Regions from separate parts of the Rahnella sp. EDr1-12 genome, predicted to be linked through region 1. Evidence: predicted binding sites of a transcription regulator. Region 1 holds the regulator's gene; the other holds the start of a gene.
What was found. Region 1 encodes sigma-54, which starts transcription at its own class of promoters, with help from an activator protein. Its sites were predicted from a motif close to GTTGGCACANNTTTCGCTNT; they were not measured.
Positions count from the first base shown of each region.

Region 2: a site for sigma-54 is predicted at 9,093-9,112, ahead of glnA (glutamate--ammonia ligase). Genes of this name have one in related genera too.

Region 1 is NZ_JBLZNY010000001.1:1,903,586-1,915,504, forward strand. It holds gene mlaB (lipid asymmetry maintenance protein MlaB) at 1-301, opposite strand, end outside; gene mlaC (phospholipid-binding protein MlaC) at 298-930, opposite strand; gene mlaD (outer membrane lipid asymmetry maintenance protein MlaD) at 970-1,542, opposite strand; gene mlaE (lipid asymmetry maintenance ABC transporter permease subunit MlaE) at 1,547-2,329, opposite strand; gene mlaF (phospholipid ABC transporter ATP-binding protein MlaF) at 2,345-3,148, opposite strand; gene ACO0U8_RS08755 (calcium/sodium antiporter) at 3,486-4,463, shown strand; gene kdsD (arabinose-5-phosphate isomerase KdsD) at 4,483-5,469, shown strand; gene kdsC (3-deoxy-manno-octulosonate-8-phosphatase KdsC) at 5,486-6,052, shown strand; gene lptC (LPS export ABC transporter periplasmic protein LptC) at 6,049-6,618, shown strand; gene lptA (lipopolysaccharide ABC transporter substrate-binding protein LptA) at 6,596-7,153, shown strand; gene lptB (LPS export ABC transporter ATP-binding protein) at 7,160-7,885, shown strand; gene rpoN (RNA polymerase factor sigma-54) at 7,988-9,421, shown strand; gene hpf (ribosome hibernation promoting factor) at 9,445-9,732, shown strand; gene ptsN (PTS IIA-like nitrogen regulatory protein PtsN) at 9,842-10,312, shown strand; gene rapZ (RNase adapter RapZ) at 10,380-11,234, shown strand; gene npr (PTS phosphocarrier protein NPr) at 11,231-11,503, shown strand; gene ACO0U8_RS08810 (BglG family transcription antiterminator) at 11,652-11,919, opposite strand, start outside.
Region 2 is NZ_JBLZNY010000009.1:5,635-17,553, forward strand. It holds gene polA (DNA polymerase I) at 1-985, shown strand, start outside; gene yihA (ribosome biogenesis GTP-binding protein YihA/YsxC) at 1,368-2,012, opposite strand; gene yihI (Der GTPase-activating protein YihI) at 2,599-3,156, shown strand; gene hemN (oxygen-independent coproporphyrinogen III oxidase) at 3,343-4,716, shown strand; gene glnG (nitrogen regulation protein NR(I)) at 4,805-6,217, opposite strand; gene glnL (nitrogen regulation protein NR(II)) at 6,225-7,274, opposite strand; gene glnA (glutamate--ammonia ligase) at 7,518-8,927, opposite strand; gene typA (ribosome-dependent GTPase TypA) at 9,384-11,207, shown strand; gene yihX (glucose-1-phosphatase) at 11,371-11,919, shown strand, end outside.

The DNA.
Region 1 (11,919 bases):
CTGCGTCGGTGTTGGCCGGAATAATGTCCTGAAGGTTGTACAGCGCGATAAGCGTACTCAGCCGATCGGTGATGCCTTCCACGGTCAGGGACGCACCTTGCTGGCTGGCCTCCTGACGCAGATGTACCAGCAACGCCAGGCCGGAAGAATCCACACGCGCCAGACCGGAAACATCCAGACGCGTCACGCCAGCGAGCAGCGTTTTACGCGCATCCCAGACCGGTAACAGCGTTTCGCGATCCAGGTCGCCATGCAATGTCAGCAGGGGCGGCTGGCATTCCCAGCGCAGTGCGTCACTCATTTTTGGTCCAGAGTAATCGGTTGTGCTGCAGCCTGTTTCAGACGCGCAGTCAGTCCATCAATCCCTTTCTGACGCAGGATATCCGCCCATTCGTTTTGCTTGGTGGAAATCATGCTGACGCCTTCGGCGATCATGTCATAAGCCTGCCACTCACCGGTACGGCTGTTTTTACGCCACTGGAAGTCCAGGCGAATCGGAGGACGACCGTTTGGATCGGTAATGGTCACGCGGATAGCGATAATGTCTTTGTCGGCGTAAGACTGTTCAGGCTGAACCTGATAACTCTGGCCGTTGTACAGCGCCAGCGCCTGGCCGTAAGCCTGTTGCAGGTAGTCGCTGAACGCAGCGAAGTAAGCATCACGCTGTGCAGGCGTCGCCTGCTGATAATAACGGCCTAACACCAGTGCACCGGCATATTTGATTTGCACGTAAGGCAGCAGTTCGTCACGCACGACCTGACGCAGGTAGTTAGGATCCTGCTTGATTTTTGGCTGTTCATTTTTGAGGCGGGTGAAAGTCTTGCTCGCCGCTTCATTCATCACGCTGTACGGATTGGTTTTATCCACAGCAGCATTGGCCATCGGGGCCATAACCACCAGCAGCGCAGCGATAACTAAACGTTTAAACATACTTATTTCCTCTTTTGTGGAGAATCCGTGAGCCAATTCTTAATGGGCAGCCGGTTGCGGAGCCGTGTTCGCGTCAGGTGCTGGCGCGGTCTTCTCTTCTGACGCTGGCGCAGCGGTGGTATCACCCGCATCAGGATCCGCCTTGCCATCACCGCTCTTGTACAGGAACTGTCCAATCAAATCTTCGAGAACCAGCGCCGATTTGGTGTCCTGAATCACGCCACCATTTTTAAGGATAGTCGTTCCCATTTCCGGGTCTTCAAAACCAATGTTCAGCGCCAGGAATTGTTCGCCTAATAAACCGGAGGTACGGATAGCCAGCGTACTGGTGCTCGGGATCTGGTTGTATTTCTGGTCGATGTCCATTTCGACACGCGGAGAGTAGTTTTTATCGAGCGTAATGCTGCTGACGCGGCCGATAACGACGCCACCCACTTTCACCGGCGAGCCGCTTTTCAGGCCACCGATGTTGTCGAAGTCCGCAGAGATTCGGTAGGTCGGATCCGAACCGATAGAGCGGATATCCGCCACTTTAAGGCACAGGAAAACCACCGCAATCAATGCGATAATCAAAAATGCGCCTACCCAGATTTCACTCTTTTTCGTTTGCATGATTTTAATTTCCAAACATCAGTGCTGTCAGCACAAAATCTAATCCCAGCACCGCCAGTGACGAATGCACTACAGTACGTGTCGTTGCCCGGCTGATCCCTTCGGATGTCGGTATCGCATCATAGCCGTTGAACAGCGCAATCCAGGTCACGGTGATAGCGAAAACAAGGCTTTTAATCAGACAGTTAAGCAAGTCAGTCCGCCAGTCTACAGCGGTTTGCATCGCTGACCAGAAGAAACCGCTGTCGATCCCTTTCCAGTCAACACCGACCAGCGATCCGCCCCAAATCCCCACCGCGACAAAAATCGCTGTCAGCAGAGGCATGGAAATCAGACCGGCCCAGAAACGCGGTGCCACAACGCGGCGCAGCGGATCGATCGCCATCATTTCGAGACTGGAGATTTGTTCTGTCGCTTTCATCAGACCCAGCTCTGCGGTTAATGCAGACCCGGCGCGCCCGGCAAACAGTAACGCGGTGACCACCGGGCCCAGTTCGCGCAGCAAAGAGAGCGCGACCATCATGCCCAGGCTGGCTTCAGCGCTGTAGGTGGTTAAAATCAGATAGCCCTGTAATCCCAGCACCATGCCGATAAACAGACCGGACACCAGGATAATCAACAGGGAAAGCACGCCCACGCTGTAGAGTTGCTTAATCAGCAAAGGCCACTGCTTGGCGAATTGTGGCTTACCGACCAATGCCCGAAAGAGCATCAGGCCCGCACGGCCAAAAGACACGCAGGTTTGTATCCCGCGACGTCCGACTGAGGCGAGCGCCTTAGTTAACATAAATAGGAAACTCCATTATCCGAGCAACTCTGCTTTGTAATCACCGGCCGGGAAACGGAAAGGCACCGGTCCATCGGCGATACCGTCAAGGAACTGGCGAACGCGCGGATCAGGATTGTTTTGCAGCTCCTCAGGCGTTCCTTCAGCAATGACATGTTGCGCAGCCACGATATACGCATAATCCGCGATGCTCAGAACTTCAGGCACATCATGGGAAACCACGATACAGGTGACACCCAGCGCATGGTTCAGCTCGTCAATCAGCTTGACCAGGACACCCATGGTGATCGGATCCTGTCCCACAAAGGGTTCATCGAACATGATCAGTTCCGGGTCGAGTGCTATCGCACGCGCCAGGGCAACACGCCTCGCCATCCCACCGGAGAGTTCAGCAGGCATCAGTTCGCCGGCACCGCGCAAACCCACCGCTTCCAGTTTCATGGTCACGGTACTGCGCAATAACGCTTCGGGCAATTTACTGTGTTCGCGCAGCGGAAACGCCACATTCTCGAACACATTGAGGTCAGTAAACAATGCACCGGACTGAAACAACATGCTCATTTTCTTGCGGGATTCATAAAGCTTGCGGCGCGAAAGAGTGGGAATATTGTCTCCGTCGAACCAGATTTCACCGCTGTCAGGCGTCAGCTGACCGCCGATAAGGCGCAGCAACGTCGTTTTACCGATCCCTGAAGGCCCCATAATGGCGGTAATTTTACCCCGTGGGACCGTCATGTTTATCTCTTCGAAAATGGGACGATCGCCGCGCACAAAACTCATGCCTTTGATCTCAACCAGATTCGACTCGCTTTGACTCATTCGTTTATCCCTTCGGAATGCCTTCGCTAAAGACGACTTCCGCTTAAATTACTTTCGCTAAGAATACGTCTGGCCCGCAAGCCGTGTTGTATAACTTTGGTATTTTTACAAAAACTTACCCCAGTTTCGTTACCAAAGTTGCCATCGATTTACTTTTCCGCCACAGACGGTCAAAATCAACGAATTACCATTTTATGATAAAAGCCTTCATCGTCTAACATACAGGAACCTGCTGGCGCCGTTTTCGTACAAAATATTGCCTTAACTTATGTTGATGAAGGAATCGCCTGCCTGAACGGGCAACGAACCTCGCATTATACCCAATAAAGGATGTTGCATGCTTCTCGCTATCGTACTGATGATTGTCGGCCTCTTACTTCTTGTTTATGCCGCCGATCGTCTGGTGTACGGAGCCGCAGTATTAGCACGCTCGATGGGCATGCCGCCGCTTATCATCGGCATTACCGTAGTCGGTGTCGGCATATCCCTTCCGGAGCTGGTCGTTTCCACCACCGCCGCCATCAATGATCAAATGGATTTGGCGGTTGGAAACGCAATTGGTTCAAATATCATTAATATTCTTCTGATTTTGGGCGGTGCAGCCCTGATTCATCCACTTTCCGTTCGTTCTGATATATTACGCCGCGAACTCCCTCTATTGTTACTGGTCACAGGGCTGTGTGGTTTTCTGTTAAGTGACGGAGAGCTTAGTCGCTTTGACGGTGTTTTGCTGCTGGCCAGTGCCGCCGCGTTTATGATGCTGGCGATAAAAATTGCCCGCGCGGCCGAAAAAGAAGGGCTGGATACGCTGACTTACGAGCAGATGTCTGAGCTTCCTTCCGACAGCAGTAATACCGTGGCGTTTTTATGGCTGGCATTGGGCTTTATCATCATGCCGCTGGCGTCCGGGATGATTGTCGACAACAGTACGGTTATTGCACGTTATTTTGGTGTCAGCGAGCTGGTGATTGGCCTGACGGTCATCGCCATCGGGACCAGCCTGCCGGAACTGGCGACGTTTATTGCCGGTGCCATCAAAGGTGAAGATGACATCGCGCTGGGTAATATCATCGGCGCGAATATCTTTAATACCTGTCTGGTGCTGGGATTACCCGCGCTGGTGGCGCCAGGCTCGTTCAACCCGGATGCGTTTCATCGCGATTACTGGGTGATGCTGGCGGTCAGTATCGTGCTCTCCGGTCTGTGCCTGATGCGCAAACATCGTATCGGTCACGTTGCGGGCGCACTATTACTCTGTGGATTTATCGCCTATATGGCAGTGCTGTTCCTTCAACCGGACAGCATCGGCCTTTGAACTCTGTCAGGAATTGACTATGGCTAACGATACCCTCGCCTCCGACTTTGATTTCCAGGCTGTCGGACGTGAAGTGCTGAAAACAGAACGTGAAGGACTTGAGCAGTTAGATCAATACATTAATGGCGATTTCACGCGCGCCTGTAAAATGATTTTCGCCTGTACCGGCAAAGTCGTGGTGATGGGGATGGGTAAATCAGGTCACATCGGCCGCAAGATGGCCGCGACCTTCGCCAGCACCGGCACACCGGCGTTCTTTGTACATCCGGGCGAAGCCAGCCACGGCGATTTGGGCATGGTGTCCAAACAAGACGTCGTGATCCTGATCTCCAACTCCGGCGAAGCGCACGAGATTCTGTCGCTGATCCCGGTATTAAAACGCCTGGACATCACGCTTATCTGCATGACCGCCAATCCCGAAAGTACCATGGGAAAAGCCGCCGATGTACACCTTTGCGTGCGTGTTCCGAAAGAAGCCTGCCCGCTCGGGCTGGCCCCGACCAGCAGCACTACCGCCGTGCTGGTGATGGGCGATGCGCTGGCCGTCGCGTTGCTGGAAGCGCGCGGCTTCACACCGGAAGATTTCGCCCTTTCTCACCCTGGCGGAGCACTCGGTCGCAAGCTCTTGCTGCGCGTGAGCGATATCATGCACTCCGGTGACGAAATCCCGCACGTCAGCCGCGATGCGTCTCTGCGTGATGCCCTGCTGGAAATTACCCGCAAGAATTTGGGGATGACCGTCATCTGCGACGATTTAATGAAAATCGAAGGGATCTTTACCGACGGTGACTTACGCCGCATTTTCGACATGGGCGTCAATATCAATAACGCGTCCATTGCCGAAGTGATGACTACCGGCGGCGTGCGCGTGCGCCCTTCCCTGCTGGCGGTCGATGCACTGAATTTAATGCAGGAAAAACACATTACCTGTGTGATGGTTGCCGATGGTGACCAATTGTTAGGTGTGTTACATATGCACGACATGCTGCGCGCTGGCGTAGTTTAATTGAGGAATGCCCTGAATGAGTAATAGCGCAGCCCTGGTGGATACCTGCTACGGTCCGGTCAGCACTGATGTGCTTGAACGTGCGAAAGCGGTTCGCCTGCTGATTTGCGATGTGGACGGCGTCATGTCTGATGGCCTGATCTACATGGGAAATCAGGGAGAAGAGCTGAAAAGTTTCAACGTTCGCGACGGTTATGGAATTCGTTGCCTGCTGACGTCCGACATTGAGGTCGCGATTATTACAGGCCGTAATGCGAAATTACTGGAAGATCGCGCCAAAACCCTTGGAATTCGCCACTTGTATCAGGGGCAATCAGATAAGCTTTTGGCCTTCCGCGAACTGTTAGATACACTGTCGCTTCGGGCAGAGGAAGTCGCTTACATCGGTGACGACCTGATTGACTGGCCGGTGATGGCTGAAGTGGGTCTTTCCGTCGCGGTTCAGGATGCACACCCTATCCTGCTGCCAAAGGCGCATTACGTGACCCGCATTGCCGGTGGCCGTGGCGCAGTACGCGAATTATGTGACTTGATTCTGCTGGCGCAGGGCAAGCTGGAGGACGCCAAAGGGCTGTCGATATGAATAAAACAAGACTTTGGATCATTCTGGTACTGACCGCCATCGTGCTGATACTGATTGGCTGGTCACTGTCAGACAATACGGATGATGCGCCGCAGGCGGTCAACGATCAGGAACCGACCTACCAAAGCTCCCACACGGTAACCATGGTGTATGACCCGCTGGGAAGCCTGACCTACAAACTGGTGTCGGACCAGGTCAAATACTACACCACCGATCAGGTAACATGGTTTACCAACCCGGTGGCGACCATGTATGACAAGAATAAAGTGCCAACCTGGGTGCTGCGTTCTGATAAAGCCAAGATGACTCAGGATAAAATGCTCTATCTTTATGGGCATGTGCAGGCAGACAGCCTGACGCCAGAAACATCACAGCTGCAAAGAATCAAAACGGATAATGCACAGGTTAACCTGACGACACAGGACGTTGCCTCAGACGATGAAGTAACGCTTTATGGCACAGGTTTTACATCTAACGGCATGAAAATGCGTGGTAATCTGCGCGATAAAACAGCAGAGCTGATCGAAAAGGTAACGACCTCTTATGAAATTCAAAGCAAAAAATAAAATCCGTAATCTTCTGATCACCGGCTCGTTGTTGGCCATCAGCATTCCGGCATTCGCGCTGAAAGACGACACAACGAAACCGATCACCATTGATTCCGCCAATCAGGCGCTGGATGTGAACACCAACACGGCAACCTTTACCGGCAATGTGGTGGTGAATCAGGGCTCGATTCAGGTTAAAGCCGACAAAGTTGTGGTGATCCGCCCGCAAGGTGTCTCCGGCAAAGAAGTGGTGGAAGGCTATGGCAATCCGGTGACCTTCTACCAGTTGCAGGACAACGGTAAACCGATCAAAGGCCACGCGCAGAAAGTCCGTTATGAAGTGGAAACCGATCTGGTGACCCTGACCGGAAACGCTTACCTTGAACAGCTGGACAGCAATGTGAAAGGCGATCGTATTACCTATCTGGTGCAAAAACAGCAGATGGAAGCCTTCAGTGATAAAGGCAACCGTGTCACGACCGTGCTGGTTCCGACACAGTTGCAGGAAAAGACCCCGGCAGCAGCCGGTGGCCAGACCAAAAAGAGTAACTGATAATTTATGGCAAAATTAATCGCAGAAAATCTGGCGAAGGCATACAAAGGCCGTAAGGTCGTTGAAGATGTCAGCCTGGCAGTCAATTCAGGCGAAATCGTCGGATTACTTGGCCCTAACGGTGCCGGTAAAACCACCACCTTCTACATGGTGGTCGGTATCGTACAGCGTGACGCTGGCCGAATCATCGTTGACGACGAAGACATCAGCCTTTTGCCATTGCATACCCGCGCACGTCGCGGCATTGGTTACCTGCCACAGGAAGCCTCTATTTTCCGCCGCCTCAGCGTGTTCGACAACCTGATGGCCGTGCTGCAAATCCGTGACGACCTGAACAAAGAACAACGCAATGATCGCGCCAATGAGCTGATGGAAGAATTCCATATCTCTCACTTGCGCGATAACCTCGGCCAGTCACTGTCCGGGGGTGAACGCCGTCGTGTGGAAATTGCCCGCGCACTGGCAGCCAACCCTAAGTTTATCCTGCTGGATGAACCCTTTGCCGGTGTTGACCCGATTTCCGTTATCGACATCAAAAAAATCATTGAGCATCTTCGCGACAGCGGTCTGGGCGTTCTGATCACTGACCACAACGTCCGTGAAACGCTCGACGTGTGCGAACGCGCCTATATCGTCAGTCAGGGCAAGCTTATCGCCCACGGCACCCCAGCCGACATTCTTGCTGATGAACAAGTGAAACGTGTTTATCTTGGTGAAGAATTCCGTCTGTGATCTGCGCCGCCGGAAGCGCGCCTGTTTCGCTTTACACTGAAACAGGCCGTTTCTGACCGAAGTGTTGCCGTTCGAACTCATCTACGGATATAAAGCCAAGATATGAAGCAAGGTTTGCAACTCAGATTCAGCCAACAACTGGCAATGACTCCTCAATTACAGCAGGCAATCCGCCTGTTGCAATTGTCCACGCTTGAGCTCCAACAGGAGATCCAACTCGCGCTGGAGAGCAACCCTCTGCTGGAACAAACCGATCTTCACGATGAGATCGATGCGGTCGAAACCGCTGACAGTGAAGGTCTGGATACCCGCGAGGCTCTCGAGCAAAAAGACATGCCCGAAGAGTTACCGCTGGATGCGACCTGGGATGAAATTTACACCGCCGGAACACCGTCCGGTACCGGTAACGATTACAGCGACGACGAGCTGCCCGTTTATCAGGGTGAAACCACCCAGACGCTTCAGGATTACCTGATGTGGCAGGTCGAACTGACGCCGTTTTCCGACACCGATGCGGCTATCGCGACCTCGATTGTCGACGCGGTGGATGACACCGGATATCTGACGATTTCTCTCGACGATATTCTCGAAAGTATCGGCGATGACGACGTCACGATGGACGAAGTGGAAGCCGTGCTCAAACGCGTTCAGCGTTTTGATCCCGTGGGTGTCGCCGCACGCGACCTGCGCGACTGTCTGCTGATTCAGCTTTCCCAGTACGTCCCGGAAACGCCTTTCATTACAGAAGCCAGGCTTATCATCAGCGAACATCTGGATTTGCTGGCGAACCATGATTTCCGCGCACTTATGCGATCAACCCGTCTAAAAGAAGATACACTGAAAGGAGCGATGCTCCTGATCCAGTCTCTTGATCCGCGACCGGGCCAGTCGATCAACACCGGCGAATCCGAATACGTCATCCCGGATGTGCTGGTACGCAAAGTGTCCGGTGTCTGGACTGTCGAACTGAACTCAGACAGCATTCCGCGACTGAAAATCAACCAGCATTATGCTGCGATGGGCAATTCGACCCGCAGCGACAGCGACGGGCAATTTATCCGCAGCAATCTGCAGGAAGCCAAGTGGTTGATCAAAAGTCTGGAGAGCCGCAACGACACACTGCTGAAAGTCACGCGCTGCATCGTTGAGCAGCAGCAGGCGTTCTTTGAGATGGGTGATGAATACATGAAACCGATGGTGCTGGCCGATATCGCCAGCGCCGTGGAAATGCACGAATCGACGATTTCACGCGTTACAACGCAGAAATTCCTGCACAGCCCGCGTGGCATTTTCGAACTGAAGTATTTCTTCTCCAGCCACGTCAGTACTGACAGCGGCGGCGAGGCATCGTCCACCGCGATCCGGGCGCTGGTGAAGAAATTAATTGCAGCGGAGAATCCTGTAAAACCGCTGAGTGACAGTAAGTTAGCTACCCTGCTTTCCAATCAGGGAATTATGGTGGCGCGCCGTACCGTCGCAAAATACCGAGAGTCTTTGTCCATCCCGCCCTCAAACCAGCGTAAACAGTTAGTTTGACCTCAACAGAGAAGGAAGACATTATGCAGCTCAACATTACCGGACATCACATTGAGATCACCGATCCCCTGAGAGAATTCATCACGATGAAACTGGCGAAGCTCGAACAGTATTTCGACAGGATAAATCAGGTGTATGTGGTGTTAAGCGTTGAAAAAGTGCAGAAAATCGCGGAAGCGACGCTGCATGTGAACGGAGGCGAGTTGCATGCCACCTCGGAGCATCAGGATATGTACGCAGCGATTGACGGCCTGGTTGATAAACTGGCGCGCCAGCTGAACAAACATAAAGACAAACTGAAACAGCACTGACATTCATGTAGCCAACCCTGTGCTACACACCTTCGGGCATCGGCTTGTGACCTTCGGGGAACGAGCCGATATAGCTTTAAGGGTGAATCAGTGCAAAAGTGAAGATGACATGATCAACGATACTGCAATGCAATTAACGTCGGTGCTGAATGCCGAATGCACCAAAAGCGGCGTTCATTGCGCCAGCAAAAAACGCGCGCTGGAAATCATCAGCGAACTGGCTGCCAAACAATTGAATTTGTCGCCACAAGTGATTTTCGACGCCATTTTGACCCGTGAGCGTATGGGCAGCACCGGGATCGGTGCCGGGATCGCCATCCCGCACGGCAAGCTGGAAGAAGACACATTACGCGCCGTCGGCGTGTTTATTCAGCTCGATCAACCGATCGCGTTTGACGCTATCGACAATCAGCCGGTGGATCTCCTTTTTGCCTTGCTGGTTCCGGCAGATCAATGTAAAACCCACTTACACACCTTGTCTTTAGTGGCCAAAAAATTGGCTGATAAAACAGTGTGTCGCCGTCTGCGCGGAGCGCAAAGCGACGAAGAACTGTTCCAGATAATGACAGAAAACGAATAAATTGATGATTCCCGGCAACGCGCCGGGAAAGTGAATTCTGAACACTGAATGCCAGGGGAGTGACACCATGGTGCTGATGATTGTCAGCGGCCGTTCCGGTTCCGGGAAGTCGGTTGCCCTAAGGGCATTAGAAGACATGGGATTTTACTGTGTGGACAATCTGCCGGTGGTTTTACTGCCGCAGCTCGCCCAGACACTTGTCGAACGCAATACGTCTGCCGCCGTCAGCATTGACGTGCGCAACATGCCAGAAACACCGGAAGTGTATGAGCATGCGATGTCACAACTGCCTGAGAGTTTTTCGCCGCAGTTGCTGTTTCTCGACGCAGACCGCAATACCCTGATCCGTCGTTACAGCGATACCCGTCGTCTGCACCCGCTTTCCAGCAAAAACCTGTCCCTTGAAAGTGCCATCGATGAAGAAGCCGATCTGCTCGAGCCATTGCGCTCCGCCGCCGATCTGATCATCGACACCTCAGAAATGTCGGTTCATGAACTGGCAGAAATGCTGCGTACCCGTCTTTTGGGCAAACGTGAGCGTGAACTCACGATGGTCTTTGAATCCTTTGGCTTCAAACACGGCCTGCCGATTGATGCCGATTACGTGTTTGACGTGCGTTTCCTGCCAAACCCGCACTGGGATCCGAAACTGCGTCCGATGACCGGCCTTGATAAACCGGTGGCGGCGTTCCTCGATCGTCACACCGAAGTGCACAACTTTATCTACCAGACCCGCAGCTACCTCGAACAATGGCTGCCGATGCTGGAAACCAACAACCGCAGCTATCTGACCGTCGCCATTGGTTGTACCGGGGGTAAACACCGTTCGGTGTATATCGCAGAACAACTGGCCGACTATTTCCGTTCCCGCGGGAAGAATGTGCAATCCCGCCATCGCACGCTGGAAAAACGCAAATCATGACGGTGAAACAAACGGTAGAAATCAAAAACCGGTTAGGCATGCACGCCCGTCCGGCCATGAAGTTGTTTGAACTGGTGCAGAGTTTTGAATCGGAAGTGATGCTGCGCAATGGCACAGGCATAGAAGCAGAAGCCAGCAGCGTGATAGCACTACTGATGCTCGATTCCCCGAAAGGTCAGCAGATCGAAATCGAAGCCACCGGCCCCGATGAAGAGCAGGCGCTGACGGCTGTTGTTAATCTGATCAATTCAGGATTTGACGAAGACTAAGACTCCTCACTCTTAGTCATAGTCATAGTCATAGTCATAGTCATAGTCATTGGCGTTGCAGCAAGGCAGCCAGCGAGAGAGCCCCGATGAGCTGACATCAGTCAGTGATTCGGGTGAACGAACGCCGATGCGGCGTCAGGGACGCAGGCTAAATGCGGGAAAGGCAATCTATTGCAATAGCCTTGAAGCTTTCAAAATTCTCACTGCTCAGTAAACGGCTCATCGAACGCTCCCGCACAAACGTTACGAACAAATCGTAAATCGCCATCGCTTCTTCGTAATCGGCCTTGCTGATGGCCAGCAGGAAAATTACGTGCGCCGTCTCCCCTTCTCCCCAGGCAATGCCCTGCGGCGAGAGCAGCGTAATCACCACTGTTTTCTTCGCCAGCAGCCCCAGCGAGTGCGGCAGCGCAATG
Region 2 (11,919 bases), on a different contig from region 1:
ACCGGGTGGCGCGCCTTCGACGAACGAAGAAGTGTTAGCTGAACTGGCGCTGGATTACCCATTGCCAAAAGTCATTCTGGAATATCGCGGCCTGGCGAAGCTCAAATCGACTTATACCGACAAACTGCCGTTGATGATCAACCCTCAGTCTGGACGTGTACACACGTCTTACCATCAGGCTGTGACGGCCACCGGGCGTCTGTCTTCCAGTGATCCAAACCTGCAAAACATTCCGGTGCGTAACGACGAAGGCCGACGTATTCGTCAGGCGTTTATCGCTCCGAAAGATTACTGCATTCTCGCTGCCGACTACTCGCAAATCGAACTTAGGATCATGGCGCATCTGTCGAAAGATGCAGGTTTGCTGACAGCATTTGCCGAAGGAAAAGATATCCACCGGGCGACAGCTGCTGAAGTCTTCGGTACGCCGCTGGAAAGTGTGACCGGCGAGCAACGCCGCAGCGCGAAGGCGATTAACTTCGGGCTGATCTACGGTATGAGCGCGTTCGGTCTTTCCCGTCAGCTGAACATTCCGCGTAAAGAGTCCCAGCGTTATATGGATTTGTATTTTGAGCGCTATCCGGGCGTGCTCGAATACATGGAACGTACCCGCACGCAGGCTTCTGAACAGGGCTACGTTGAAACGCTGGATGGTCGCAGGCTGTATCTGCCGGACATTAAGTCCAGCAACGCAATGCGCCGTAAAGGTGCCGAGCGTGCCGCGATCAACGCCCCGATGCAGGGAACTGCGGCTGATATTATCAAACGCGCCATGATAAGCGTCGGTGACTGGCTGAAACAGCCGGATGCTCCGCGCGCCCGCATTATCATGCAGGTACATGATGAACTGGTCTTTGAAGTGCACAATGACGACGTTGCGGCAGCCAGTGAGAAAATTCGTAGCCTGATGGAAGCGAGCATGGAACTGGCCGTTCCATTGAAAGTGGATGTCGGTACGGGTGAGAACTGGGATCAGGCTCACTAAGTGAATAGTTATTAAGCTTTTATTGTAATTAAGCTACAGGATTATGGCCTCAGACCATGAAGGTGATCGCATAATCCGCAGTTTTTGTGTAAGTAAACTACAAAAAGTTCTTTTTCCCCGTCATGAAATAGGGTAAAGTTCCTCTTGTAGGGTACAGAGGTAAGATGTTCTATCTTTCAGACCTTTTACTTCACGTAATCGGATTTGGCTGAATATTTTAGCCGCCCCAGGCATTTATGTCTGGGGCGTTTTTTATTGTGCTTTTCACTGCGTTATCCCGCATTTTTTGGGGTTTGGGCAGCCATGTTAAAAAAAGCACATAAAAAAACGGGCGACCTGCAGGCCACCCGTCATGTTCTTTACTTACGATCCTGCCTGCGACTTACTCGCCTGACAATTCGTCTTCCACTACTTCTGGCGGGATTTCATTAAACCAGGTGTTCAGTTTATCACTGAGTTTATCCACACCCATTTTTTTGGGTGAAGAGAACGCTTCAACCTGAATGTCCCCCATAAATTCTTTCACTGCTTCGCGTACCATTTTGATCTGCGCCTGACGTGCGCCCGAAGCCAGTTTATCGGCCTTAGTCAGCAGCAGCATCACCGGCGTACCGACATCCACGGCCCACTGAATCATTTGCTGATCGAGATCTTTCAGCGGGTGACGGATATCCATCAGCACGACCAGCCCTTTCAGCGAATTACGCATTTGCAGATACTCACCCAGTGAGCGCTGCCATTTGCGTTTCATCTCTTCCGGAACCTGGGCATAGCCATAACCCGGAAGGTCGACCAGACGAATACCTGGCTCCACCTCAAACAGGTTAATTAATTGCGTACGACCAGGGGTTTTACTGATACGTGCCAGGCTTTTCTGCTGGGTCAGCGTATTCAATGCACTGGATTTGCCGGCGTTTGAGCGACCAGCAAATGCGACTTCAATGCCTGCGTCACTCGGCAGATGCCGGATATCCGGGGCGCTCATGACGAAATGGGTCATATGATAGTTGTAAGTTTGGCTGGTCAAAACGTGCGTCTCCGTGAGGCTTGTGTATCTGGCTGACTGGAGATTATAACTGCAACAGCGCCGCGATACGTTCAGTGTTTTTTACAATCCGAATGATGATGCGAAGGGACCACAGAGATGAAGGCGGGGGAAAATGGCCTTCATGATGTAAGACATTTGCTATTCATAATGCGGGTTATTTCGCTAATTAAGTCGCCGTATATTTTAATTCACTTTAAATTCAATTCGATAACATCAGAGCATCGGCTGAAGACGTGAGACGGCAGGGCGGTATCTTGAGCCTTTGCGGCGATAGGGTAAAGTCTTTCTTACGCGATGAAGGCAAGAATGGAAACACGGATGATTTACGCCTTCAGGGAATACTGGAAATGCATGGCGCTTTAAGGATGAACGGGGCCGGAAGCCCTGAAAGGCAAAGGAAAAACCGGGACGTTGAGGCTATACAGGGAAAGTGTTTGTTGAATATCCTTCGCAGGAAGGAAAGAAAAAGGCAGCAAGGTCCACTTGCTGCCTTTTTTCTTTGGTCGCTTTCTGCTAGATTCCGCCGCAAATCTATACTAAATGTACACACCTAAGAGCAGAATCCATGAAACAGCCAGCGAAAGCCCCGCGCGCCAATACCGCGACAGCCAAACCGAAGAGAAAAAAGAATCGCGTCGAGCTCGATATTGAAGCGCGCGAACGCAAACGTGACAACCGCCGCCGCGGCCGTAAGGCTGGTTCCCGTGCGAACCCGGATGCCAACCAAAATCAAAGTGGTGCAGCCGCGAAGAAAACCGATCCGCGCATTGGCAGTAAAAAAGCCGTGCCCCTGATCGTTGAAACCGTCATGAACAATGCACCTAAAGCGAAGAAAGCGGCGCAGCCAGTGCAAGATGCAAAACCAAAAATGACCCCTGAAGAAGAACTGACATTACTGGAAAATGATCAACGTCTGGATGCTTTGCTGGATCTTATCGATGACGGTAAAGCCCTGAGCGCTGAAGATCAGGCTTATGTTGATCAGACTCTGGATCGCATCGACGTTCTGATGGAACTGCTGGGTATCGAACTTGGCGATGATGAAGATGACGAAGAAGAAGAAGAAAAGAACGAAGACATGATGCAGTTGCTCAAGCGCGGGAATCCAAAAGAAGGTTTCTAAGCCATGAGCTGGGTCATTCCGGCAATAGCCTTACTCTTTGCATGTTATCTGCTTTGGTTATTCGGTAAACTACGACGGTTATCGAAAACCAAAGCACGTTTGCGCAGAGCGACCTTTGCACGGCAGGCCAACAGCCTGCCGGTAAGGCGAACCGGCAGCATCCGACGCCGGAAGGAGTGAGTCACCATGTCAGAACAGACAACCGTTTGGGATTTAGCGCTGATCCAGAAGTACAACTACTCTGGCCCGCGGTACACATCCTACCCAACCGCACTTGAATTCAGCGAAAGCTACAACGATGCAGCCTTTGAAAAAGCCGCTGCCCGTTATCCGGATCGTTCCCTCTCGTTGTATGTCCACATTCCTTTCTGTCATAAGCTCTGCTACTTCTGCGGCTGCAATAAACTGGTCACCCGCCAGCAGCATAAAGCCGAAGAATATCTGAATGTGCTCGAGAAAGAGATCCGCCACCGTGCGCCGCTCTTTAAGGGCCGTCACGTGAGTCAGCTCCATTGGGGCGGTGGTACTCCCACTTATCTCAACAAAGCCCAGATAAGCCGTCTGATGAGCCTTCTGCGTCAACATTTTACTGTCCTGCCTGATGCTGAGATGTCGCTGGAGATTGATCCGCGCGAAATCGAGCTGGATGTGCTGGACCATCTGCGCAACGAAGGCTTCAATCGCCTGAGCATGGGCGTGCAGGATTTCAACAAAGAAGTGCAGCGTCTGGTTAACCGCGAGCAGGATGAAGAGTTCATCTTTGCGCTGATTGAACGCGCCAGGGCGCTCGGTTTCAACTCAACCAATATCGATCTGATCTACGGTTTGCCAAAACAAACCGCCGAAAGTTTTGCTTATACCCTGCAACGTGTGGCGGCGCTCAATCCGGACCGTCTCAGCGTATTCAACTACGCTCACATGCCGAAGCTGTTCGCGGCACAACGCAAAATCAAAGATGCCGACTTACCCGGTGCTGAAGAGAAACTGAAAATCCTGCAGGAAACCATAAGTTCACTGACGGCGTCCGGTTACCGGTTTATCGGGATGGATCACTTTGCGCGCCCTGATGACGAACTGGCGATTGCTCAGCGCGAAGGCAAACTACACCGTAATTTCCAGGGATATACCACGCAGGGCGACAGCGATTTACTGGGTATGGGCGTGTCGGCCATCAGCATGTTGGGCGACACCTACGCGCAGAACGAGAAAGACCTCAAAACGTATTACGCCAGAGTTGAAGAGCAGGGGAACGCACTGTGGCGCGGTCTGGAAATGACCGATGACGACTGTCTGCGCCGCGATGTTATTAAATCGCTGATCTGCCATTTCGAGCTGAGTTTCGCTGATATCGAACAGCGTTATGCTATCCGCTTTACCGATTATTTTGCCGACGATCTGGCGCTGCTGACGCCGCTTGCGGAAGACGGGCTTGTCGAGGTAAGTGCGACACACATTCAGGTCACGCCGCGCGGACGTTTGCTGATCCGTAATATCTGCATGTGTTTTGATATTTATCTGCGCCGGCAGGTACGCCAGCAGCAATTCTCCCGCGTTATCTGATTCTTCGCTGCAAATCTATTCGCATCAATGCAAAACAAAGCAAAACAGCCGCATGAGCGGCTGTTTTGCTGTCTGGCGCTGGAAAGGATTATTCCATGCCCAGTTCTTTTAGTTTGCGGGTGAGGGTGTTTCGTCCCCAGCCCAGCAACCGTGCAGCTTCCTGTTTATGCCCCTGAGTATGGCGCAACGCCGTAGTCAGTAATGTCCGCTCCATTTCAGGTTGTGCTTCCGACAGCAGGTTTTGATGACCGGAGCGCAGTGCGCGATCCGCCCACTGTGCCAGCAGCGTTGCCCAGCTGTCCGGCAAACTCTGTCCGCCTGCTTCCGGCGCAGAAGTCTCAAACAATTCACTCGGCAAATCCTGAATCAGAACTTCCTGGCCCGCCGCCATCACCGTCAGCCAGCGACAAGTGTTTTCCAGCTGGCGCACGTTACCTTGCCACGGCAGGCGTGTCAGCGCCGTTTCGGTTTCCGGATGCAGATTTTTTGCTTCCACGCCCAGTTCTTTTGCCGCCACTTGCAGGAAGTAACGCGCCAGACGCGGAATGTCTTCACGACGTTCACGCAGCGGTGGCAGATGGACGCGGATAACGTTCAGGCGATGGAATAAATCCTCACGGAATTTTCCTTCCTGAACCCTAAGCTCCAGATTCTGGTGGGTCGCCGCAATGATTCGCACGTCCACTTTCACTGGTGCATAGCCGCCTACGCGGTAGAACTGACCGTCTGCCAGCACGCGCAGAAGACGGGTTTGCACATCGAGCGGCATATCACCGATTTCATCCAGGAACAGCGTGCCATTGTCGGCCTGCTCGAAACGCCCCTGACGAACGGTATTCGCTCCGGTAAATGCCCCTTTTTCGTGGCCGAACAGTTCGGACTCGATCAGGTCTTTCGGGATTGCCGCCATATTCAGCGCGATAAAAGGCGCTTTAGCGCGAGGACTGTGACGATGCAAGGCATGAGCCACCAGCTCTTTACCGGTACCGGATTCGCCATTAATCAGCACGCTGATTGAAGAGCGGGACAAACGGCCGATGATGCGGAACACGTCCTGCATGGCTGGCGCTTCGCCAATAATGTCAGCTGTCGGGCCGCTGGCTGGCTGAGTTCGGGCCGGTTGTTGTTGTTCCTGATAATGACTGATGGCGCGCTCTACCAGCGCCACGGCCTCGTCAATGTCGAACGGTTTTGGCAGATAATCAAACGCGCCTTGCTGATAGGCGCTGACCGCAGCATCCAGATCGGAATGGGCTGTCATTATGATGACCGGAAGCATCGGATGGCGTTGTTTAATCTGCTTAAGCAGCGCTAAACCGTCCATCCCAGGCATGCGGATATCGGATAACAACACGTCAGGGGTTTGAGTCGCAATGGCTTCCAGCACTTCATTACCGCTGTCAAACGTGGTGCAGGTTAAACCGGCTCCAGTGAGCGCACGTTCAAGAACCCAGCGGATGGAGCTATCGTCATCGACGATCCAGACTATCCCTCGTTGCATAAGAACCTCACTGGCGAATAGGCAGGAAAACCGAGAATTCGGTATGACCTGGCCAACTGTTAAATTCAACTTTACCCGAATGCTGATCAATCAAACTGCGCGCGATGGACAGGCCCAAACCGGTGCCCCCCTCGCGGCCACTGACCATGGGGTAAAAAAGGGTGTCCTGCAAATGGCCCGGTACGCCGGGGCCGTCATCTTCAATATCGATGCGGGCCGCCAGACGATAACGCACACCATGTAACGTGATCTGGAAGGCAGTGCGCGTACGCAGTGTAATTGTGCCGCCTTCCTCCCCGAGTGCCTGCAGGGCATTGCGGGTGATGTTTAACAAAATCTGTTCTATCTGATCGGGGTCGTGCGCCAGTTCCGGCAGGCTTGGGTCATAGTCCCTCACCAGTTGAACGTTATCTGGCTTTTCCATCGATACCAGCTGACACACACGCTCTGCAACCTGATGAATACTTTGCGTAACGTGCTGGCTTGGGCGCTGTGGCCCGAGCAAACGGTCGACCAGATTACGCAGGCGGTCTGCCTGCTCAATAATGACTTTGGTGTATTCCAGCAGCGCCGGATCGGGGAGCGCTCTTGAAAGTAACTGCGCTGCACCACGCAAACCGCCGAGCGGGTTTTTAATTTCATGTGCCAGACCGCGGATCAAATCACGCGCGGCAACCTGTTGAGCGTGCTGCAATTGTTCCTGGCTCAGCTTACGCTGATTATCCATCGGAGCCAGTTCGACCAAAATGAAGCCTTCCGGCAGCATCTGCGCGGTCAGTGACAACACGTGCGCGCGGCCATCCACGACCAGAGTCACTTCGCTGTCTGTAAAGCCCTGTCCGGCAGTCAGACTTTCACGCATCAACTCGATATTCAGGGAAAAATATCCCACCAGCTCAGGCAACGGTGTGCCAAAAAGTTTGCGGGAACTTTGCGCCAGTAATTGCTGAGCCGCCGGATTGGCGTAATGCACAGCCAAATCGTCGTCCAATAACAGAACGCTGTTGATTAAGGAATTCAGGATCTGCCCAGCATCGGGCAGTTTGCCAGTTGCCATACCGCAGTCTCCCGCACCTGATCGGTGCATTTTATCTCGTTACCCGGCGAAATCACGGGGCTGAGGGGTTAAGCAGGAAAGAGTGTGGAGAAAAAAGCCCATCCGGAGATGGGCTGAAAGTTTCCACGGCAACAAATTAAATCGTCTGACTTGATTTTGACGCTGAAGGTTTTCTCACTACCGGGCCTTCAGTCGGGTATTACGCTCAGCGTCCGTCCTGAAGACGAACGCTGAGTTAAAGGCTTAAACGCTGTAATACAGTTCGAATTCAACCGGATGCGGAGTCATACGCACGCGGTCCATTTCTTCTTTACGCAGATCGATATACGCTTCGATAGCGTCGTCAGTGAACACGCCGCCACGGGTCAGGAACTCGCGGTCTTCGTTCAGTGCGTTCAGCGCTTCTTCCAGTGAACCTGCAACTTTTGGAATTTCTGCTTCTTCTTCCGGTGGCAGGTCATACAGGTTTTTGTCCATCGCATCGCCAGGGTGGATCTTGTTGATGATGCCGTCCAGGCCAGCCATCATCAGTGCTGCGAACGCCAGGTATGGGTTAGCCGCTGGATCAGGGAAACGCGCTTCGATACGCATCGCTTTAGGGCTTGATACGTGTGGAATACGGATAGAGGCAGAACGGTTACGCGCAGAGTAAGCCAGCATAACTGGCGCTTCGTAGCCCGGGACCAAACGCTTGTAGGAGTTGGTTGTCGGGTTAGCGTAGGCGTTGATTGCTTTAGCGTGCTTGATGATACCGCCGATGTAGAACAGTGCCATTTCAGACAGGCCGCCGTATTTGTCGCCAGCGAACAGGTTGTTACCGTTCTTGGACAAAGACATGTGGCAGTGCATACCGGAACCGTTATCGCCAAACATTGGTTTTGGCATGAAGGTCGCTGTTTTGCCAAATGCGTGAGCCACGTTGTGCACCACGTATTTGTAGATTTGGATTTCGTCCGCTTTTTTGGTCAGGGTGTTGAAGCGGGTTGCCACTTCGTTCTGGCCAGCAGTTGCCACTTCGTGGTGGTGAGCTTCAACAACCAGACCCATTTCTTCCATGGTCAGACACATGGTAGAACGCAGATCCTGTGAGGAGTCGACCGGAGGAACCGGGAAGTAACCGCCTTTCACTGCAGGACGGTGGCCTTTGTTGCCGCCTTCGTATTTGGTGCTGGAGTTCCATGCGCCTTCGATATCATCGATAGCGACGTGGGAACCGGAGATGCTGCTGCCGAAGCGCACATCATCAAACAGGAAGAATTCTGGCTCTGGCCCGAACAGTACGGTGTCCGCGATACCGGAAGAGCGCAGGAAATCTTCTGCACGTTTTGCGGTAGAACGTGGGTCACGGTCATAACCTTGCAGCGTTGTCGGCTCAAGGATGTCGCAACGGATGATCAGCGTGGTTTCTTCATAGAATGGGTCAAGAACAGCAGTGCTGGCATCTGGCATCAGAACCATGTCAGATTCGTTAATGCCTTTCCAGCCACCGATTGAAGAGCCATCAAACATTTTGCCTTCTTCGAAGAAGTCAGCGCTAACCTGGTGTGCAGGAATGGTGACGTGCTGTTCTTTGCCTTTGGTATCAGTGAAACGCAAATCTACGAATTTCACTTCATGCTCATTCAGCATCGTCAAAACGTGTTCAGCGGACATACTAGTTCTCCCGAATTTCTCATTATCGTCGTGGAACGAATAACCATTTTTGGTCTTTAGTTGGAAATAACAGCTTTACTTGAACTGGCGTGTAGCCTAAACCGCACTATCATTTGTCTGGTCAGACTCTTTTCACCCTGTAAAAACTTTTTACCCTAAAAACTATTAGCGAAAAGTGTGCCAACTTTGAGAAAATCCAAACAGCGCCATTTTACAGGGCTCTTGCACTCAATAAGTATGCACCATAACGGAGTTAATGCACTACAATGGTGCTAATCGTGAGATGCAAGGCACCAAAAAGGTGCGTCATATTGGTTCAGTGTTCTTTTTGCACCGTGAAAGGGATCACAAAGTAACCATCCTTAAGTTGTTTCAACAAGATCCTTGTGATCTTGTTTAGAACCTCGCTTAATACGTGTACAATAGCGCGCTATTTCTAATGCCTGAGGCAAAGCTGTGATCGAAAATTTGCGTAACATCGCCATTATTGCCCACGTTGACCATGGTAAAACCACCCTGGTCGACAAGCTGCTGCAACAATCCGGTACTTTCGGAGAGCGTGTAGAAGCCACTGAACGCGTAATGGACTCCAACGATTTGGAGAAAGAGCGTGGGATTACCATCCTCGCAAAAAACACCGCCATTAATTGGAAAGACTACCGCATCAACATCGTGGATACCCCAGGACACGCCGATTTCGGCGGTGAGGTTGAGCGTGTGATGTCAATGGTCGACTCGGTGCTGCTGGTTGTGGATGCAATGGATGGCCCAATGCCGCAAACCCGTTTCGTGACCAAAAAAGCATTCGCTAATGGTCTGAAACCGATCGTGGTAATCAACAAGGTTGACCGCCCTGGCGCGCGTCCTGACTGGGTTGTTGATCAGGTCTTCGACCTGTTCGTAAACCTGGACGCAACCGACGAACAACTCGATTTCCCAATCATCTATGCATCAGCACTGATGGGTATCGCGGGTAACGACCATAACGATATGGCCGAAGACATGACCCCGTTGTACCAGGCGATCGTTGACCACGTATCTCCGCCACAAGTTGAGATGGATGCACCGTTCCAGATGCAAATCTCTCAGCTGGACTACAACAACTATGTTGGCGTCATCGGCATCGGCCGCATCAAACGCGGTACCGTTAAGCCAAACCAACAAATCACTGTCATCGACAGCGAAGGCAAAACCCGTAACGGTAAAGTCGGTAAAGTTCTGACCCACATGGGTCTTGAGCGTATCGAAGCCACCGTTGCTGAAGCGGGCGACATCATCGCGATCACTGGCCTTGGTGAACTGAACATCTCCGACACAATCTGTGATCCGGCGAATGTTGAAGCTCTGCCAGCGCTGAGCGTTGATGAACCAACCGTAACCATGTATTTCTGCGTAAACACCTCTCCGTTCTGTGGTAAAGAAGGCAAGTATGTGACTTCACGTCAGATCCTTGATCGTCTGAACAAAGAACTGGTGCACAACGTGGCACTGCGTGTTGACGAAACTGAAGATGCTGATGCATTCCGTGTTTCAGGCCGTGGTGAACTTCACCTGTCGGTTCTGATCGAAAACATGCGTCGTGAAGGTTTCGAGCTGGCGGTTTCCCGTCCTAAAGTAATCAACCGTAAAATCGATGGCCGCATGCAAGAGCCATTCGAGAACGTGACACTGGATATCGAAGAGCAACACCAGGGTTCTGTTATGCAGGCCATGGGTGAGCGTAAAGGCGATGTCAAAGACATGATCCCAGACGGTAAAGGTCGTATCCGTCTTGATTACCTGATCCCTGCACGTGGCCTGATCGGCTTCCGTACTGAATTCATGACCATGACTTCAGGCACCGGTCTGCTGTACTCCACGTTCAGCCACTACGATGACGTTCGTCAGGGCGAAATCGGCCAGCGTCAGAACGGCGTGCTGATTTCTAACGGTCAGGGTAAAGCAGTTGCGTTCGCACTGTACAGCCTGCAAGACCGCGGTAAATTGTTCCTGGGCCACGGCGCAGAAGTGTATGAAGGCCAGATCATCGGTATTCACTCACGTTCTAACGACCTGACTGTGAACTGTCTGACCGGTAAGAAACTGACCAACATGCGTGCGTCCGGTACTGACGAAGCAACGACTCTGGTTCCTGCAATCAAAATGTCTCTGGAGCAAGCTCTGGAATTCATCGATGATGACGAACTGGTCGAAGTGACTCCTCAGTCTGTGCGTATTCGTAAACGTCACCTGACCGAGAACGATCGTAAACGTGCAATGCGTGGTCCTAAAGAAGCGTAATCTTCTTTCACGTACGCCGTTACACAGAAACAGGGTGCCTTTGGTACCCTGTTTTTTTTATGTTTTTTTTCTGCTCCTGCGTAACATCCCCTCCTTCTGTCACTGTTCACCTGTACGTTTTACCGCTAAAGTTAACAGTCATCTTTGAAATCAGGAGCGTGCAATGCTGTACATTTTTGATATGGGAAACGTCATTATTGATATTGATTTCAAACGTGTCCTTGGCGTCTGGAGCAATTTCAGCGGAACACCGCTTGCCACGCTGACCGAGCGATTCTCGATGGGAGAAGCCTTCCAAAAGCATGAGCGGGGAGAAATTAGCGACGAAGACTTTGCCGCCGAGCTTTGTCATGAGATGGGTATCGCGCTGAGTTTCGAACAATTCAGTTTGGGCTGGCAGTCAGTCTTTGTTGGATTGCGGCCTGAAGTGATCGAAATCTTTAAATCGCTGCGTGAGAAAGGGCATCGCGTAGTGGTGTTGTCCAACACTAACCGTTTGCACCTCGATTTCTGGCCGCATAACTACCCGGAAATAGAAGCCAATACTGACGCCATCTATCTCTCGCAAAACATTGGTATGCGTAAGCCTGAACCGGGTATTTTCCAGCATGTTCTGGAACAGGAAGGCGTTACAGCGGGCGACGCTGTGTTCTTCGATGACGTGAAAGAGAATATCGAGGCAGCGCGGGAGGCTGGCATCGAATCCGTGTGG